2 linked regions of the Pontibacter liquoris genome follow. The protein of the gene in region 2 binds, or shares a complex with, the protein of the main gene of each other region. Links are inferred from orthologs where the notes say so. Each region holds a gene or a part of one and is shown on either strand. Other genes may lie near its edges. The genes, in order: pfkA and rny.

Region 1 (3,295 bases), 670 kb from region 2 along the record:
GAATTCAGTGCCTTTCCGCTTCAGGGGTGTGAATCTGAAAGCCTCGCGGCTCGCGCCTATACAAGCTACACGGATAGAAAATAACGATGCCAAAGCACCTGATCGTAGTAGTAGGCCCTACCGCCGTGGGCAAAACAGCCTTATGTGTGCAACTGGCCCGCCACTATCACACTGAAATCATCTCGGCCGATTCGCGGCAGTTTTACCGGGAAATGCTGATCGGTACTGCCAAACCTACCCCGGAGGAGCAACAGGGCATCCGCCATCATTTTGTGGACTCCCATAGCATTGCCCAGGAATATAGTGCCGGCATGTATGAGCAGGATGTGCTGGCCTTGCTGCAGCAGCTCTTTACCCGGCACGATGTGGTGATCCTGACCGGAGGGTCGGGCTTATACGTGCAGGCGGTGCTGGAAGGAATGGATGATATGCCTGATGCTGCCCCGGAAGTGCGCCAAAAGCTGACTGCGCTGCTAGCGGAGCAGGGGCTTGCACCACTGCTGGCGCAGCTACAGGAGCGCGACCCGGCTTATTTTGCACAGGTGGACCAGGCGAACCCCCAACGGGTAATGCGGGCACTGGAAGTATGCCTGTCCAGCGGGCAACCCTACTCGTCGTTCAGGAAAAAGGAAAAGCAGGCGCGCCCCTTTCAAACAATTAAGATAGGGCTTACCCGCGACCGCGCCGAGCTTTATCAGCGCATCGATCAGCGCATGGACCAGATGCTGGCGCAGGGGCTGCTGGAAGAGGCAAAAAACCTGTATCCTTCCCGCCGGCACAATGCGTTGCAAACCGTAGGGTATAAAGAACTGTTTGATTTCCTGGAGGGGGCGTATGGCTGGGAAGAGGCCGTGCGGTTATTAAAACGCAACAGTCGCCGCTATGCAAAGCGGCAGCTCACCTGGTTCAACAAAGATGCCGGCTATACCTGGTTTCATCCCGGGCAATGGGAGGAGATAATTCAATTTATAAAAGCGGAACGCTGAATCAGAATTTATGAATGGAAGGAAAAGAATAACAGCTTTTCAGATGTTACTTTTCACTTCATTCATAATTCATACTTGCTGCCTGGCGCCGGCGCTATACCGACAGGATATCCACCATCCGCAGATAGTAGGGGTTAATAGGCTTTATTTTGGTAATGGTATCGATAAAGGGCGTATATACCAGCTCGCCATTAATGATGCCAGCCATTTCGTTGGTGTGCCCTGTAAGCAGGCCATCTACGCAGGCAATACCTAACTGGCTGGCCAGCATGCGGTCTGCAGCGGTTGGTGCGCCACCGCGTTGCACGTGGCCCAGAATAGTGCAGCGGGCATCCATGTGCGGCAGGGCATCCTGTACTTTGTTGGCAATCTCGGTTACGTGGCCAGCCACATCTCCCTCCGCCACAATCACGATAAAGGATGTTTTAGAACGGCTCCAGCCTGTGCGCAGTGCATCTACCACGGTATTAATGTTGGTTTCCGATTCCGGGATCATCACAATCTCCGCCCCACCGCCAATGGCACATGGAATGGCAATATAACCCGAGTCACGGCCCATCACTTCAATAAAGAAAACGCGGTCGTGGCTGTCTGCCGTATCGCGGATCTTGTCGATGGCGTCCAGCGCTGTGTTCACAGCCGTATCGTAGCCAATGGTATAATCGGTTCCGTAAAGGTCGTTGTCGATGGTGCCTGGCGCGCCGATGGTAGGGATGCCGAATTCTTCGTAAAAGATATTGGCGCCGGTAAAGGTGCCGTCACCGCCAATGGCGATCAGGCCATCAATGCCGTGTTTCTTCAGTTGGTCATAGGCTGTCTGGCGGCCTTCCTTGGTCAGGAAGTCCTTGCTGCGGGCTGAGCGCAGGATCGTGCCGCCTTTCTGAATAATGTTGCTTACGGAGTGAGACTCCATCTTAAATATATCGCCTTTGATCATGCCATTGTATCCGCGCTGGATGCCATATACCTCTAACCCGTGGTATATGGCTGTGCGCACAACCGCTCTGATGCAGGCGTTCATTCCCGGAGAGTCGCCACCGGAGGTAAAAATACCTATCTTTTTCATGATAGCGTTTTATGTGTTATGTAGCTTAGTTGTAATTTGCCTGGCAGGCTGCTTCGCTTTTGTTTTCTCTTGCCGCAATAAAGGAATATAATTCGTCGTATTTCTATCGCAGGTAAGGTTCAAGTAAAAAAAATGCGTTCGCATGCCTCCAAAAATATAGAAAACCGTATGTAATAGCTGCATAGAAAGGTGAAAGCCAGCAGTTGGCAGGATTATCTGGCTTTTATAGCTGGAGTCCCAACACATCACTTTAAGATGCAATAATATTTAACGCAACGATATCAATCACGAATTAATAGATTTTAAAATAGAGAGGCAACGTATGTTTGGTTTTTTTGAAAGCGAAGAGACAAAAAGATTAAAAAGTCATATCACCAATCTGGGTGCCCTTGCCAAAATAGACGGCCACCTGGACCCTGCTGAGATCAATTTTATTGTGTCGATAGGCAAGAAGAATGGTATGAAAGCCAGCGATGTTCGTCATATTTTGTCCAATGCTGAAAAGATTGAGCCACAACTCCCCACCAACGACTCTGACCGCTTCGACCAGATCTATGATTTGGTGGAGATGATGCTGGCCGACGGCATTGTGGACGAAACGGAAATGGATTTCTGTATCAACATGGCCGCCCGCCTTGGCTTTAAAAAGACCGTGGTCGGGGTGCTGGTGCGTAAGATCTCGCTGGGAGTGAAAGACGGGCAGTCGCGCGAAGACATTAAACACGAAGCCCAGTCGTTCCTTAACTATTAATTTTTTCTGAATGAAAGCTACCCGGCCTGACAGCAATGTTTTGCTTATTTTTTACGGTTGCCTTTTTTTACTTATTGGCTCACAGTTCCTCATGCGCGACGCCACGGTGATGTCGCACCTTTACCGGCAATTACCGATCGAGTTTCTGATGCGGTTCGGGGCATTCTGGTGCATCGGCATTATCGGGGCCGTTCTGCTGTTTTTGCTCTACATCCGCCTGGGCCGTATGTATATTTCCCATGCCGATAAACTCTATGCTATTCGCGTGAGCAAGTTCATTCTAACGTTTGTGACGACGGGCATTGCCCTCTCGCTGGTAACCATTTATATCCTGCTCTCCTTCTAGCAGGCCTCCCGGCATCAGTCTTTGAGCCTGATTGCTATAAAGCGGCCATTCTGGTACAGATAAACCGTGTGGCTGTCCTCCATGCCAACTCCGGGGGCATCAGCGGGAGCATGGGCCGGAGCACTGGTGCCAGAGGGCCTCAACTC
Region 2 (3,172 bases):
TTAAAGCTCAAACTAAACGAATACATAAGAGAAATCGATAAGTGTATTGCTTACCTGCAGGACTAAAACCCTGCGCGAGTAGGGGCCTGTGAAGGCCCGAAAGCCAGGAGAACCCGGTAAGCTTAACCATTAAAAACGCAACGGATGAGTGAATTAGCAATCAAGATTCGCATCGCGGAACGCGAGTATCCGATGCGGGTGAAAGAAGAAGAGGAAGAAAGGCTGCGGGTAGTAGGCAAACTGCTAAACGAGCGCTTGCGCTTCTTTAAAGACCAGTTTGGGATACAGGAAAAACAGGATTTGCTGGCCATGGTGGCCTTTGAAACCATGGTAGACAAGCTGAAGCTGGAAGATGAGAAAAACGCTCATCAGACCAAAGTAGACCAGCAGCTCAACTTGCTCGACGACCTTTTATCTGCTGCTACCAAATAGCAGGCCGCGCCTCCTTACCGGCTGGCGCCGCTTACACTTCGTTTAGGCTTTAAAGCCATACTTTGTTTTTTGCAGGAACTGCTAGGTGTTTTTATAAACCATAAAAGCAATTAGCTATGTCCATTCTTTATATTTTATTAACCGCTCTTGTTGCGCTCACTGCGGGCGTCTTCATTGGGCGTATGCTGCTGCAGAAAGTGTACAAGCAGCAGGAAGAAGTCGCCCGCCAGACCGCTAAAACCATCATTCGCGAAGCCGAACTGAATGGCGAGAGCATCAAGAAAGACCGCATCCTGGAAGCCAAGGAGAAATACCTGAAGCTTAAGTCGGAGTTCGAGGAGGAGATGAATAAGAAAAAGAACATCATCATCCAGAACGAAAACAAGGTAAAGCAGCGCGAGCAACTGGTAAACAAGCAAATGGAGCAAACCAAGCGCCTCGAAACGGAGCTTGCCAAGGAAAAAGAACAGCTTGCCGCCCAGCTCGACAAAGAAAAGGAGCACTTGCACGCCCAGATGGAGCAGTTGAAAAAGCGCCGGGAAGAAGTAGAGCAGCAGCACCAGGAAATTGTGGACCAGCTGGAAAAAATTGCCGGCCTGACCGCCTCCGAAGCGCGCGAGCAGCTGGTGGAAGCCCTCAAGAGCGAAGCCCAGACACAGGCCTCCTCGCACATCAAAGACATTGTGGCCCAGGCCAAGCTCACTGCTACCAAGGAAGCCAAAAAGATCGTGATCGAGACCATCCAGCGCACGGCGGCAGAGCATGCCATCGAAAACTGCGTGTCGGTATTCAACATCGAAAGCGACGACATCAAAGGCAAGATCATCGGTCGTGAAGGCCGTAACATTCGTGCCCTTGAAGCGGCTACTGGCGTGGAGATCATCGTGGACGATACGCCGGAAGCCATCATCATTTCTGGTTTTGACCCGGTTCGCCGCGAGATTGCCCGTTTATCCTTGCACCGCCTGGTAGCCGACGGTCGTATTCACCCGGCCCGCATCGAGGAAGTGGTCGCCAAAACACGCAAGAACATCGAGGAAGAGATCGTGGAGATCGGCGAGCGCACCGCCATCGATCTGGGTATTCATGGCTTGCATCCGGAACTGATCAAGATGGTGGGCCGCATGCGTTTCCGCTCGTCTTACGGGCAGAACCTGCTGCAGCACTCGCGCGAAGTAGCCAACCTTTGTGCCACCATGGCCGCCGAGCTGGGCCTGAACGTGAAACACGCCAAACGCGCCGGTTTGCTGCATGACATTGGCAAGGTTACGCCGGATGAGCCGGAACTGCCGCACGCCATTATTGGTATGGAGCTGGCCAAGAAGTATAAGGAGCATCCGGATGTGGTAAACGCCATTGGTGCCCACCACGACGAAGTGGAAATGACAGCAATGGTATCGCCACTGGTGCAGGCCTGTGACGCGATTTCCGGTTCCAGACCAGGTGCCCGCCGCGAGATCATGGAATCCTACATCAAGCGTTTGAAGGAGCTGGAAGAAACAGCTATCTCGTTTGAAGGTGTTAACCAGTGCTACGCCATCCAGGCCGGCCGTGAGCTGCGCGTAATGGTGGATGCCGATAACGTAACCGATGATAAAGCTGCTCAGATCTCCTTCGACATCTCGCAGAAGATCGAGAAAGAGATGCAGTACCCGGGCCAGATCAAGATCACGGTGATCCGGGAGATGCGCGCCATTAGCTACGCTAAGTAGTATTTGAGTATAAATTAAGGTTAAACCGCCTGCTACAGCTTTTGTAGCAGGCGGTTTTGTTTTGTTATGATCGGGTTATACTTGGTAAGGGACATGTGTAGGTAGCAATTGTACTTCTTCAATTAAAGTCGTTCCGGCTATACTTGATAGCTGGCTGTATTCCTCAGGTTTATACTTTGGCTATACTTGGTAGCTTGTGTTTGATGTGGCAGTTTATACTTCCTGCTATACTTGCTAACCAGCTGTTTTGCTCAGTCTTATACTTGCCTTGTTTCATTTCTGGCTTTGAAGCGCTCCAAGCCCGCGGGGGCTCGTCCTTGCGTTTCGCGCTGCTTTCATTTCCTGCCTTCGTACCTCAGGCTGCCTCACTATCGTTCGTCACCGGAAATTCTCGAGGCGCTTAACCCAAGGACTGGGATCATTTTCGATAGCTCAGCTTTATACTATGCAACTTGAACCAAGTCCCCCTTTGAAGGGGGTAGGGGGATGTTCTTCATTCACCAAGCTACTTATACTTCAGCGCAAGTATAAACTTCCTCGTCATGCCTTTTTGCTTTTGTCATCCTGAAAAGGATCTTGGTGGAAAGGAAACGAAGCCAAAACAACAGAGCTTATCCCTTAGCTAAAGTAGTGGCCGGCTCCCCTCCTTAGATAAGGAGGGACAAGGGGTGGTTGGACCCGGTCCTGAACACCGACAGATCTATAAGGCAGGCGGCCAAGTACGTGCAGACGCCTTTTTAGACTTGTTCTACCGGGCAGCAAGCCAAAGTAGCTGCTACGCTGTTAACTAAGAAAAGCATTCAGCATCCAGAGGATTTTCTCGTTTTCGTTGATATCCTCGCTGAGCATACCTACTGTACCCTCATCGCCTTTATCGGCGGCCAGGATCAGCAGCTCGCGCTCCAGGTTAATGAGCGTGGTCAGGTTTTGATGGGTTGCAGTCACCGTCTCCTTGTCGCCGCTCAGGTTGCTTGTTTCCTGTATGGTCGACACTCGGATGTAATCGGTAAACGTGTGCAGGGGCTTCT

Evidence for each region.
Region 1: rny (region 2) and pfkA share a complex: the UniProt entries of both Bacillus subtilis proteins name them as parts of the possible RNA degradosome complex. The link is inferred for Pontibacter liquoris from one-to-one orthologs.

What each region holds. Positions count from the first base shown.
Region 1 is NZ_JALEBG010000001.1:932,708-936,002, forward strand. The notes cover bases 67-3,035. They hold pfkA (6-phosphofructokinase), read right to left. Parts: upstream 2,053-3,035; coding sequence 1,081-2,052; downstream 67-1,080. Other genes in these bases: miaA (tRNA (adenosine(37)-N6)-dimethylallyltransferase MiaA), read left to right, coding at 87-986; LWL52_RS03765 (TerB family tellurite resistance protein), read left to right, coding at 2,375-2,803; LWL52_RS03770 (hypothetical protein), read left to right, coding at 2,895-3,035. In the rest of the region: more of LWL52_RS03770, read left to right, coding at 3,036-3,149; LWL52_RS03775 (hypothetical protein), read right to left, coding at 3,164-3,295. UniProt on the Bacillus subtilis protein: Catalyzes the phosphorylation of D-fructose 6-phosphate to fructose 1,6-bisphosphate by ATP, the first committing step of glycolysis.
Region 2 is NZ_JALEBG010000001.1:264,396-267,567, forward strand. What follows is about bases 1-2,846. They hold rny (ribonuclease Y), read left to right. Parts: upstream 1-548; coding sequence 549-2,144; downstream 2,145-2,846. Other genes in these bases: LWL52_RS01040 (hypothetical protein), read left to right, coding at 1-66; LWL52_RS01045 (cell division protein ZapA), read left to right, coding at 145-432. Also shown: LWL52_RS01055 (Dps family protein), read right to left, coding at 2,928-3,172. UniProt on the Bacillus subtilis protein: Endoribonuclease that initiates mRNA decay. Initiates the decay of all SAM-dependent riboswitches, such as yitJ riboswitch. Involved in processing of the gapA operon mRNA, it cleaves between cggR and gapA.